Regions from separate parts of the Shewanella mytili genome, predicted to be linked through region 1. Evidence: predicted binding sites of a transcription regulator. Region 1 holds the regulator's gene; each other region holds the start of a gene.
The links. The regulator sigma-54, encoded in region 1, starts transcription at its own class of promoters, with help from an activator protein. The targets are predictions, from matches to a motif close to GTTGGCACGNNNNTNGNNT.
Positions count from the first base shown of each region.

Region 2: ACIDEJ_RS01215 (flagellar hook-length control protein FliK) is a predicted target of sigma-54. The motif match lies at 2,589-2,607, and genes of this name have one in related genera.
Region 3: ACIDEJ_RS00350 (YggN family protein) is a predicted target of sigma-54. The motif match lies at 2,010-2,028, and genes of this name have one in related genera.

Region 1 covers NZ_JBKOUD010000022.1:7,909-12,114, reverse strand. Annotated here, with positions in the region: gene lptA (lipopolysaccharide transport periplasmic protein LptA) at 1-422, shown strand, start outside; gene lptB (LPS export ABC transporter ATP-binding protein) at 419-1,147, shown strand; gene ACIDEJ_RS14835 (RNA polymerase factor sigma-54) at 1,236-2,702, shown strand; gene hpf (ribosome hibernation promoting factor) at 2,731-3,021, shown strand; gene ptsN (PTS IIA-like nitrogen regulatory protein PtsN) at 3,021-3,464, shown strand; gene rapZ (RNase adapter RapZ) at 3,461-4,206, shown strand, end outside.
Region 2 covers NZ_JBKOUD010000001.1:273,871-278,076, forward strand. Annotated here, with positions in the region: gene fliH (flagellar assembly protein FliH) at 1-736, shown strand, start outside; gene fliI (flagellar protein export ATPase FliI) at 708-2,048, shown strand; gene fliJ (flagellar export protein FliJ) at 2,059-2,505, shown strand; gene ACIDEJ_RS01215 (flagellar hook-length control protein FliK) at 2,702-4,206, shown strand, end outside.
Region 3 covers NZ_JBKOUD010000001.1:81,067-85,272, forward strand. Annotated here, with positions in the region: gene mutY (A/G-specific adenine glycosylase) at 1-426, opposite strand, end outside; gene trmB (tRNA (guanosine(46)-N7)-methyltransferase TrmB) at 594-1,310, shown strand; gene ACIDEJ_RS00345 (50S ribosome-binding protein YggL) at 1,334-1,657, shown strand; gene ACIDEJ_RS00350 (YggN family protein) at 2,071-2,871, shown strand; gene ACIDEJ_RS00355 (LysR family transcriptional regulator) at 3,150-4,091, shown strand.

The DNA of each region.
Region 1 (4,206 bases):
ATGCCGACATCAAAAACAAGCAGGTGGTGTACGTCGGCCATGTGACCGTGACCCAAGGCTCCATGAAACTCACCGCCCAGGAGCTCAACGCCTCCAATACCGACAAAAACGGCGAGCGCATTTTGGTGGCCAAAGGCTCACCTGCCACCTTTCGCAAGCAACTGGAGGATGGTCGTATCGCCAACGCCAGTGCCAACGAAATACACTACCACATCAACAAACGGGTACTGACACTCATCGGCAACGCCAAAGTGGAACAAGACGGCAGCCTGTCCACCGCTGAGAAAATCGTCTATGACCTGGAAAACCAGCAACTGCAGGCCACCAGCAGCGGTCATGGCAACGACCGGGTAACCACGGTCATTCAACCGGATAATTACCAACAAGATGGCAAAACCGGCCCCCGGCAGGAGCAGCAATGAGTAACACCCTGATCGCCCAGAATCTCGCCAAGAGCTACAAAAAAAGAATGGTGGTCAAAGATGTCAGCCTGGCGGTAAAAACCGGGCAGATTGTGGGCTTGCTCGGCCCCAATGGCGCAGGAAAAACCACCACCTTTTACATGGTAGTAGGGCTTATCCAAAGCGAAAAGGGCCGGATTTTCATTGATGAAGATGAACTGACCTTGGCACCCATGCACATACGTGCCCGCAAAGGCATCGGTTATCTGCCCCAGGAAGCCAGTATTTTTCGCAAACTCACCGTGCGGGACAACATCATGGCCGTACTGCAGATCCGCAAGGATCTGGATAAAAACGGCCGGGAAGAACAGCTGGAGCAACTCCTTGAAGAGTTTCACATCACCCACATCCGCGACAGCTTCGGCATGTCCCTCTCCGGTGGGGAACGGCGCCGGGTGGAGATTGCCAGAGCACTGGCTGCCGATCCCAAGTTCATCTTGCTCGATGAGCCGTTTGCCGGGGTGGACCCCATCTCGGTGATTGACATCAAGAAAATCATCGAACAGCTGCGCTCCCGGGGTTTAGGGGTGCTGATTACCGATCACAATGTGCGCGAAACACTGGATGTCTGCGAACATGCTTACATTGTGAGCCACGGGCAACTGATTGCAGAAGGCACCCCCACCGAGATCCTCGATAACCAGCAAGTGCGCGCAGTGTACTTGGGTGAACAATTCAAGCTATAGTAAACAACAAACACCGGCCTTTATCGTTAAGGGCTTTAAATAAAAAAAGTTTTTTAATGCACAACAGGATGTAGGGGTAAGCGGTAACATGAAGACGTCACTCCAGTTAAAACTGGGTCAACAACTGACCATGACACCACAACTGCAGCAGGCCATCCGCCTGTTGCAGCTGTCGTCACTGGAGTTACAACAGGAAATTCAGCAAGCGCTGGAGGCTAATCCACTTCTGGAGACAACCGAAGACAACCAGCTCGCCGACAACAGCGAAAATGCGGATGCCTCCCTGGATGACACCCCGGCCACAGCAGACGTTGCCGACAGCTCTACCGTGGAAACCCCTGAGGCCCTCACCAACGAATCCCTGCCCGAAGAACTGCCCATGGATACCACCTGGGATGAAGTGTTCACGGCGGCACCGGCGGTCAGTGCCGGCCCGCTGCGGGATGACGACACGCCCTTTCAAGGGGAAACCAGTGAAGGCTTGCACGAACATCTGGAATGGCAGAAAAATCTTACCCCGTTTTCTGAAACCGATGGGGCCATTGCCACCGCCATCATTGAAGCCATTGACGATCAGGGCTACCTGACCCAAAGCACCGAGGAAATCCTCGAAGCCATGGGCGACCCGGAAATCGAGCTGGCAGAAATCGAAGCCGTGCTAAAACGTGTGCAACATTTTGATCCTGTTGGCATTGCAGCCAAAGACTTACAAGAGTGCCTGTTAATCCAGCTGGCACAATTTGCTGCCGACACGCCCCATCTGGAAAATGCCGTGATGTTGCTGAGCCAGTATCTTGACCTGATTGCCAGCAAAGACTACCGCACCTTGATGCGCAAAACCCGCCTCAAGGAAGACGAGCTGCGCGAAGCCATAGCCCTTATCCAGACCCTTAACCCGCGCCCTGGCCTGCTGGTGCAACCCCAGGATGAAGAATATGTCATTCCGGATGTCAGCGTCTGGAAGAAAAACGGCCGCTGGGTGGTGGAACTCAACCCGGACTGCATGCCCAAACTCAGCATCAACCAGCAATATGCCGCCATGGCCCGCAGCGCCCGCAGCCAGTCCGACAGCCAATTCATTCGCGGTCATCTGCAGGAAGCCAAATGGTTTATCAAGAGTCTGGAGAGCCGCAACGATACCCTGCTCAAAGTGGCCAACTGCATCGTGCAGTTTCAGCAAGGCTTTTTTGAATACGGCGAAGAAGCCATGAAACCCATGGTACTGAACGATATAGCCCTGGCGGTGGACATGCATGAATCCACCATTTCCCGGGTTACCACTCAAAAATACATGCACACCCCCCGCGGCATTTTTGAGCTCAAGTATTTCTTTTCCAGCCACGTGGGCACTGAAGACGGCGGCGAATGCTCATCAACCGCCATCCGGGCATTCATTAAAAAGCTGGTGGCAGCTGAAAACCCCAAAAAGCCCCTCAGCGACAGTAAAATGGCACAGCTTCTGGCTGAGCAGGGGATCAACGTGGCCCGGCGTACCATCGCCAAATATCGCGAAGCCATGATGATCCCGCCTTCAAATCAACGTAAGAGTTTGTAAAGCCAATGACCCCATGGAGGAGACCGCTATGCAGATTAATCTGGCAGGCCATCATATTGAGATCACTGACTCTCTGAAAAGCTATGTGGAGGGTAAATTTGCAAAACTTGAACGCCATTTCGAACAGATCAATAATGTGCGCGTTGTACTCACTGTGGAAAAAGACACACAACGAGTCGAAGCCAAGCTAAATCTGAACGGTGGTGAGGTGCATGGCACCGCGGAACATAGTGACATGTACGCCGCCATCGACGCTCTGATTGATAAATTGGATCGTCAGGTCATTAAATACAAAGAAAAGCTGACAAAATACTCATGATGGAACTTAGTACCGTCCTGCGGCCGGAGTGTACCGCCTGCGCCACACCCGGCAGCAAGAAAAAGGTATTGGAGCTCATCAGCGAACTCGCGGCGACCCAGTATCCAAACCTGTCATCCCAAGCCATTTTTGAAAGCCTGTTGGCCAGAGAAAAAATGGGCAGCACCGGTATCGGGAATGGCATTGCCATTCCCCATGGCCGACTGCCAGACATCACCGCCCCCATTGCGGTGCTGGTGAAATGTGACGAACCGATTGCTTTTGATGCCATTGACAATCAACCGGTAGACATCCTGTTTGCCTTGGTGGTGCCGGCAGATCAATGCCAGCAACACCTGAGCACGCTATCGGCCATGGCCGAAAAACTCAGTGACAAACAGGTGCTCAAGCAATTGCGCAAGGCCACCTCACAAGCAGAACTGTATCAGGTGATCAACGGATGAAACTGGCCATTGTCTCCGGGCGCTCCGGGTCAGGAAAATCTGTGGCGTTACGGGTTCTGGAAGACATGGGTTACTACTGTGTGGACAACCTGCCCCTGCCCATGATTGGCAGCTTGCTGGACAACCTGCGCGGCAGTAACGAGCTGGTGGCCATTAGCGTGGATGTGCGCAACCTGCCCAATCAGGACAAGGTGCTCGAAAGCCAGCTGGAAAAACTGCCGCAAAACACCGAGGTGATAAGTTTCTTCCTTAACGCCTCGGATAAAGTGCTGCTGAAACGCTACAGCGAAACCCGGCGTCTACACCCCTTGTCCAAGAGCAAAATCTCCCTGAAAGATGCCATCGAGCAGGAAGGCAAGTTACTCATGCCCCTGTCGCAACTGATGGATCACTACATCGACACCTCCGCCCTCAATATTTATGAGCTGAGCGATGCCGTGCGGGAAATTCTGCTGGGCAGTGCCACCAAAGAGCTGGTGATCAACTTTGTCTCCTTTGGTTTTAAATACGGTTTGCCCACAGAAGCGGACTTTGTGTTTGATGCCCGTTTCTTGCCCAATCCCCACTGGGAACCCCAGCTGCGGCCGTTTACCGGACTGGACGAACCGGTACGGGAGTTTCTTAACCGCCAGCCGCTGGTGAATAAATTCATCTGGCAAATAGAAAACCTGCTGGATACCTGGCTGCCCCATCTGGAACGCAATAACCGCAGTTATCTGACCGTGGCCATTGGCTGTACAGG
Region 2 (4,206 bases), on a different contig from region 1:
GATTGAAGCCATCAGGGCGGATGCCGAGCGGGAAGGTTTTGAAGAGGGCAACGCCGCAGGTTTTAAAGAGGGCATGGAAAAAGGCCGTCAGGAAGGGATTAAACAAGGACATGCTGAAGGACTGGCCCAAGGGCAGGCGCAGGGCAAAAGCCAGGGATTAACACAGGCCAAGGCCCTGCTCGACAGATTTGAGCGGTTAATGGCGCAGTTTTGCCAGCCGCTGGCATTGCTGGATGTGGAAATAGAACAATCACTGCTGGCAGTGGTGGAGCAACTCAGCCGTAGCGTAATAGGCCATGAGCTGCAGACCCATCCGGAGCAGATCCTGGCAGCGCTGCGTCAGGGCATTGACGCCCTGCCCATGAAAGAGCAGAAAATCACCATCCGCATGCATCCCCAGGATGTGACGCTGGTGCAATCCCTTTATGGGGATGAACAGCTGAGCCATAATCAATGGCAACTGGAAAAAGACCCCGGCCTCAAACAGGGGGATTGCCTTATCAGCTGCCAGCGTTCACAAGTGGACATGCGCCTGGAGCCGCGTTTGCAGGAGGTGTTCAGCAGTGTATTGGCCCAGCGCCAGCAGCTGGAAAAAACTGCGCAGCAGCTCGCACCTGCAGCGCCGGCGGATACAGGCACTGAGCAACATCCACAAGGTGAGCCTACCGAATCCTCCGCATCAGCAGCGCAGATTACAGGAGCGGCAGATGGAAGCACGCAAGCACCATCTTCTTAATCAACTCAGCCAACTGCAGCAGCATATTACCCCTTATCATCCCATTGCCAGCGGCCAATTGGTGCGGGTAGTGGGGCTGACGCTGGAAGCCACCGGTTGCCGGGCACCGGTGGGGAGTCTGTGTGCCATTGACACCATTTCCGGCACCTTGGTGGCCGAGGTGGTGGGGTTTGACGATGACCTGTTATACCTGATGCCCGTAGAGGAATTACGAGGCGTGGTCCCCGGTGCCAGGGTCATCCCCTTAGGGGAACAAACCGGTTTGCAGGTGGGCATGAAACTGCTTGGCCGGGTGCTTGATGGCAATGGCCAGCCACTGGATGGTCTGGGTGCGCTTGCCGAGCTGGAGCCGGTTTCCCGTTACAGTGAACCCATGAATCCGCTGGCAAGACGCGCCATTACCGAACCCTTGGATGTGGGGGTGCGGGCCATCAACGCCATGCTGACCGTGGGCAAGGGTCAGCGCATGGGGCTGTTTGCCGGCTCCGGCGTGGGGAAAAGCGTGCTGCTTGGCATGATGACCCGCGGCACCACCGCCGACATCATCGTGGTGGGGCTGGTGGGGGAACGTGGCCGGGAAGTGAAAGAATTCATTGAGGAAATTCTCGGCAGTGAAGGTCGTGCCCGCTCCGTGGTGATTGCCGCACCGGCTGATACCTCCCCCTTGATGCGTTTGCGCGCCTGTGAAACCTCCACCCGTATTGCCGAATATTTTCGCGACTTGGGATATGACGTCCTGTTATTGATGGACAGCCTCACCCGTTATGCCCAGGCCCAGCGTGAAATTGCCCTGGCCGTGGGCGAGCCGCCGGCCACCAAAGGCTATCCGCCATCGGTGTTTGCCCGCTTGCCACGGCTGGTGGAACGGGCCGGTAACGGCGGTGGCCAGCAGGGGTCAATCACCGCTTTTTACACCGTACTGACCGAAGGGGATGATCAGCAAGACCCCATTGCCGATGCGTCAAGGGCCATTCTCGACGGGCACATCGTGTTGTCCCGTGCGTTGGCCGACTCGGGGCATTATCCGGCGATTGATATTGAAGCCTCCATCAGCCGTGTGGCGCCCATGGTGATTTCTGCCGAACACCTGGAAGCCATGCGCCGGGTAAAACAGGTGTATTCGTTATATCAGCAAAACCGGGATCTTATCTCCATTGGCGCCTATTCACAGGGCAGTGACCCCAGAATCGATAACGCCATTCGCCTGCAACCGGCCATGAACGCCTTTTTGCGCCAGCGGTTGCACGAGTCGGTCAGCTTTGCCGACAGTGAACAGATGCTGCAGCAGCTCTCTGGGCAGTGTCGGGTATAGGGAGTAACTTGTGGCAAAATCTGATCCGTTGTACACCGTACTGAAGCTTGCGAAAGAGGCGGAAGAACAGGCGGCCTTGCGCCTCAAGGCGGCACAGTTCGAGCATCAAAAACGCGCCAATCAGCTGCAATCCCTGCAGGATTACCGTCTGGATTACATGCGTCAGCTCTCCGCCCAGCAGGGGCAACAGATCCGCGCTGATTATTACCAGCAATTTCACCGCTTTGTGCAGCAAGTGGATGGCGCCATCACGCAGCAGCTGGCGGTGGTGGCAGATGCCCGGCAACAACAGCAGTACCGGCAGCAGCACTGGATGGAGAAACAGCAAAAACGCAAAGCCGTGGAGCTGTTGCTGGAGAAAAAGGCCCAGCAGCAGCAACAGCGGGAGAACAAGCAAGAGCAAAAGATGATTGATGAATTTGCCTCGCAGCAGTTTTTCCGTAAAAAATCGGGTTAGGGCTGCCAATCCCGCGCTGGCGCGACGTTTTTTCTTCCCACCGGGCATTTAGCCTTTCATTGAGGAGCCATTAGCCATTATTTAATGGCCTGTTTTTTGCTTTGATTCTTACCAATAACGGATATCGCCAAATTCAGGTCGTGTCAGCCAGTTGCGATGTTTCACGGCAGGCGCACCCATAACGCTGGAGAAGTGCATGCAGCAGCTCGCCAATAACGCTTTACTGATAATGCAGGAAAGCCCCGGCCAGACAGTGCAAAATACGGTAAAACTTACTGAAAACAAGGGGTTTTCAGATGCCTTTCAGCAGGCGCAGGCTAAGGTGCAGCCCGCGGGCGATAATGCCCTGGGGCAACAACAGTACCATGCGGCCAATGCCGCCTCGCAGCATCCCGCCAGTGAAACGGCATCAGGAGACAAGGTGGCATCGGTACTGGGGCAGATTTCCATGGGCAAAAAATTGCCGCCGGCCGAGCGTTTGCAACAAGCACTTGTCAATGTGGGCAAATTGTGCGGCTTAACGCCCACGCAGCTGCAGCAAATTGCCCAAATGGAGCCGCAAACGTTGCAGCAACAGTTTGGCAATCTACTGCAGCAGCAATTGCAGGGCCAACCTCCTGAAAGCGGCGAGGCAGAAAAGGCCTCAGATGCGGATGCCAAAGCGGATGATGCGGACAGCGAACTTGACGCCTTTGCATCCTTGACGGCGTTATTCGAATCCCTTGGCAACTTGTTGCAACACACCATGCAGTCTGGGCAGGCAAACGCTGCCCAAGCCTCTTTGGATGAGGAGGGCGATGCAGCATTGCAGGCACTGCTACTGCAATTGCAAGCGCCGGCATCTGGTGAAAACACCGAATTGGAAGTGGATGCCGAGGCGGATATGGATACGGACGCACCGCTGCCTGATGCCGAGGATGGCAACATGGCAACGCAAACCGCCGCGGTATTGGCCCAGTTACTCACCGCCTTGCAGGCATTCTCTGCCGCTACCGATGCGGCCGGCACGCCGCCAACGGATGACGGGCAGACCGCAGCCCCGTCGGCAGTGGCATCGCTCAGTCAGTTACAACAGTTATTGGCCCAATGGCAGGCGGATAAACCCGTCGCTGCAAACACCGGCACCGTTGCCGATACGGATATTGGTAACCGTACCCCACAGGCCGCCTCCTCGTTATCATCACTGCTTGGGCAAAAAAACGAGTCTGGCTTGCCGCCGGCAACTGCTGTTGCCAATGCAGCGCCTGAAACCAGCCCGTTGGCCGCATCTGCTGACATGGCAAAAATGGCAAGCATGATGACGGATACCACCCCCTCTGCTGAAAAAACCGATAAAACACCCGCCTTGCAATCCTTGGTGATGGCAGCGCAGGAGCGGGCCGAGAGCGCATCATCTTTTAATACGCTATTATCTGCGTCGGCCAATGAGCTGCGCAGCGAGCCGGCACACTATCAGTTGTCCCTGCGCACCGCAGGCGGGGCAACGCCCAATGGCCAAGAGTTATTGCAACGTTTTGCCCCTGCCATGCGCCAGCAGTTGCTCACCATGGTCAATAACGGCATTCAGCATGCTGAAATCCGGCTCGATCCGCCGGATTTGGGGGCGATGACCGTAAAGCTGCAGGTGCAGGGCGAGCATACCCAGGTGCAGTTTCATGTTACCCAGACCCACACTCGGGAGCTGCTGGAGCAGTCAATGCC
Region 3 (4,206 bases), on a different contig from region 1:
TTTGACGTTGCCATCCAGAATGGGGTGATGCTGCCCCAGCGACAATGACAAAATGGCCCCGGCAGTGGAGCGGCCAATGCCCGGTAATGCCAGCACTGCATCAAACTGCCGGGGAAATATTCCCTGGTGTTCATCGCGGATGATTTGTGCCGCTTTATGCAGGTTACGGGCACGGGCGTAATAGCCAAGCCCGGTCCAGTGATGCAGCACTTCATCCGTGTCGGCATTTGCCAGCGCTACCACATCGGGAAAGCGTGCCATGAAGCGGGTGAAGTAGGGGATAACCGTTGCCACCTGGGTTTGTTGCAACATGATTTCTGACACCCATACTTTGTAAGGGGTTTTGTTGAGTTGCCAGGGCAGGGTTTTGCGGCCGTGCAGGCCGTACCAGTGGATGATCCGCTGAGAGAAAGACGCTGTTTTCATGGAGCGCAGTGTAGCCGCAGCCAGATCGCCACACAAGGGAATATTAGCCATTGATGGCGCCACTATTTGCAGCGGGGGATACTTTTTCCTCAGGCGGGGCTTGCACTCACCGGTGAACTTTGCATAATGCCCTTCTTTTATGAGATCTGGCCGGATCAGGGGTAATCATGAGCGAAGTCACCACTGCTGAATATAATGAAGAAGGCAAATATTTACGCAAAGTCAAAAGTTTTGTATTGCGTGAAGGGCGCCTGACCAAAGGCCAGGAGCAAGCCATTGAGCAGTACTGGGCGCCAATGGGGCTGGAATATTCCGCCACGCCGCTGGATTTGTCCCAAGTATTCGGACGCCACAGCGATGTGGTGCTGGAAATCGGCTTTGGCATGGGCGCATCCTTGGTGGCAATGGCAAAAGCCGCGCCGGAGAAAGACTTTATCGGCATTGAGGTGCACAAACCCGGTGTGGGCGCATGTCTGGCAGCTGCGGCCGAAGCGGGCGTCAGCAACCTGCGGGTGTTTCATCATGATGCGGTAGAAGTGCTGCAACACACCATTGCTGAAGGCGCTTTGGCGCGGGTACAGCTGTTTTTCCCCGATCCGTGGCATAAAAAGCGTCATCACAAGCGCCGCATTGTGCAGCCTGAATTTGTACAGTTATTGCGCTCCCGTTTGCGCATTGGCGGCGTTTTCCACATGGCGACCGACTGGGAAAACTACAGCGAGCACATGCTGGAGGTGATGAATGTCGCCCCCGGCTATAAAAATCAGTCAGTTGATGGTACTGTGGTGCCTCGGCCCGATTACCGGCCACTGACCAAGTTTGAAGCCCGTGGTCAACGCCTGGGGCATGGTGTTTGGGATTTGATGTTCGAGCGTATCGAGTAACACAAGTAACTAAAGAGGTTGTCATGGCCATTCGCAGTCGCCGTTTACGTAAAAAATTACGGGTTGATGAGTTTCAGGAACTGGGTTTTGATGTGAGCTGGCGTTTTGCCGACAGTCTCAGTGAAGACGAGATTGATGCCCAGGTGGACCGTTTTATTGCTGAAGTGATTGAACCGCGGGAACTGGGGTTCCATGGTGGCGGCCATCGCTTGTGGGATGGCGTGATTGCCACCCAGCGGCTGGGCAAATGCACCGATGAAGACCGCCAGGCTGTGGTTGCTTTTCTGGAAAGCCTGAACGCGCAGGAAGTGGAAGTGAGCGCGCTTTACGATATCTGGTGGGGTTAACGCATTTTTGTAGGTAACCACTGCTGGCAGCACCCGTAGCGACAAGTGCCCACTTATGGCAGATGTCCAAGGTAATGCCCCCCCACAAATCCCCATGATGAAAGCAGTGCTGCGGCGCTGCTTTTTTGTGTCTTTTCCGTTTATCGGCCCAAGGTTTCTGCCCCAGTATTTGCCGTGGGTGGCGGAGGACTGCCCAAGCACGGCCATTATTTTTGCGTTCATTCCAACCTTTTATGCCCTTGGCATAGTCATATTTACCAAAAGCTGGCGTGTTTGACGATTGGCCAGTTGCTTCATTGCTTGCTAGCGCAAGATGATTTTATAAAATTCTTTAAAATCATAAACATAAAAATATGGCATGACTCATGCTTTATCTTGGGCAGCTCATGAAGATTTTTACAAGGAACCCTTAAATGAAAAAGCTGATGCTTGGAATGACGTTAGGTTGCGCCCTGTTAACGCCGGTGTTTTCTGCCACGGCAGTAGCGCTGAAGTCCCCCAATAATGCCTGTGACGTGTCTCTTAATTACGATGTCACCCTTACGCCCGAGCAGTTGGTTGTGGGCAGCAAAGGTCAGGAGCATTACCGTATTGAAATGGAACACCTGTATGTGGACGGTAAGGAAGTCCCCTTGAATGCGGCGCAGAAAAAACTGCTGACCGAGTATCATCAGGGCGTAGCCGAGCAAATGCCGGAAGTGATTGCACTGGTGGATGATGCATTAATCATGGCCAATGACGGGGTAACTGCGGCACTCACGCCCCTTCTTGGGGATGATGCCGGCAGCAAACTGGATGCCATGATGGGCCAGTTGCGTGAGCGCATCAACAAAACCGTGTATCACAAACAGGATACCTATTTTATTGGGGCTACCGGCAGCGATGTGGATGAGGCTTTCAATGAAGAGTTTTCCCAACAGGTGGAAGAACTGATGATGCAGTCGGTGGGGTCCATCCTGATGAACGTGGGCCAAAGCATGATGAACGGTGACGGGAACTTCAGCGAACGCATGGAGGCGTTTGGCGAGCGCATGGAGCAGATAGGCGATGAGATTGAAAAGAAAATGGAAGCCCGCTCCGATGCCATTGAGCAGCGCGCCGACCGTTTATGTGACAATTTCCAGCAACTGTTAGTGGTAGAGCAACAACTGCGGGAACAAGTGCCCGCCCTGGCGGCTTACCCGCTGGTATCCCGCCATACTGACGATGATTGATTAACCCTTCTTCCCTCGACGTGGACTTTCCCCGCATTTCCCTTCCAGATGCGGGGTTTTTTATTTCTGACACCAGGCTTTTTTGCGAATACAGAACGATGGGGTTAGAGTAGCGAACAAAGACTTGATATACTCTAAGCGCTTAACCTCCGAGGGTCTGCGCCTTATATGGCAACGATGCATTACTGATCGGCACCCCCGCAAGTATCCCCGCAGCAGGAACCATGCTGTTTGTCGTTATAAAATATCAATGAAGTTAAAGGTTTAAGGCGACTTTCATGTTAGAACTATTGGAACCTATCGCGATTTTCACCCACGTCGCCCGTGCCGGCAGCTTTAGCGCTGCTGCCCGCCGTCTGGGAATTTCAAAGTCCAAGGTCAGCACTCAGGTGGCCGATTTGGAGCACAAACTGGGTGTACAGTTAATTCAGCGTACTACCCGCAGCCTGAGCCTTACTGAAGCCGGTAACCTGCTCTATACCCAGGGTGAAGAGCTGTTGCGCGGCGCCGATCAGGCGGTTGCCAGCGTGCATAACCTTAATGATGCCACCCGTGGGGTATTGAAACTGGGCATCTCCCAATCCTTTGGTACGGCGCATATCATTCCGGCACTGCCTGAGTTCATGGAGCGTCATCCGGAGCTGGAGTTACAGGTAAGCTTGCTGGATCATAAAGTGGATGTGGTCAGTGAAGGGTTGGATCTGTTGCTGACCATGTCAGAGCAGTTGCCGCTTGGCATGGTGGCAAGACCCCTGATGAAATGCCAGTTCATGCTGCTGGCTTCCCCCGAATACATTGCAGCCCATGGTCAGCCCACACGGCCAGAACAGCTGGTGGAACACAACTGCTTGGTGTACCACGGTGAATGGCACGAGCACAGTGTGTGGCAGTTCAAAAAAGGTGATGATTACTGCGAAATCGGCGTTAACGGCAACTTCCGGGTGGATAACGCTCCGGCGCTGAAATCCGCTGCCGTCAGTGGCTTGGGCATTGTGTATCTGGCCACTTACCTGCTGGAAAACGAGATTGAAGAAGGCAAACTGGTGCCTCTGCTGCCGGAATGGCATCTGGTGAATCATCTGCCATTACAGGCGGTGTACCCGCGGCGTAAGCATTTGGCGCCCAAGGTCAGCGCTTTTATCGATTTTATCAAAAATCATATTGGCACCCCGCCAAAATGGGATGAAAAATACACCGAGCTGTTTGCCAAGCGCCAGTAATGGCTGCCAACAATCAGCCGTTTGGGGCGCTGCTTGAGTAAACCGCCCGCTGCCAGCGTTGGCAGGTAACTGCATTCGTTAAAAAACGTACATGGCCTTGATGGCGGCATGTACG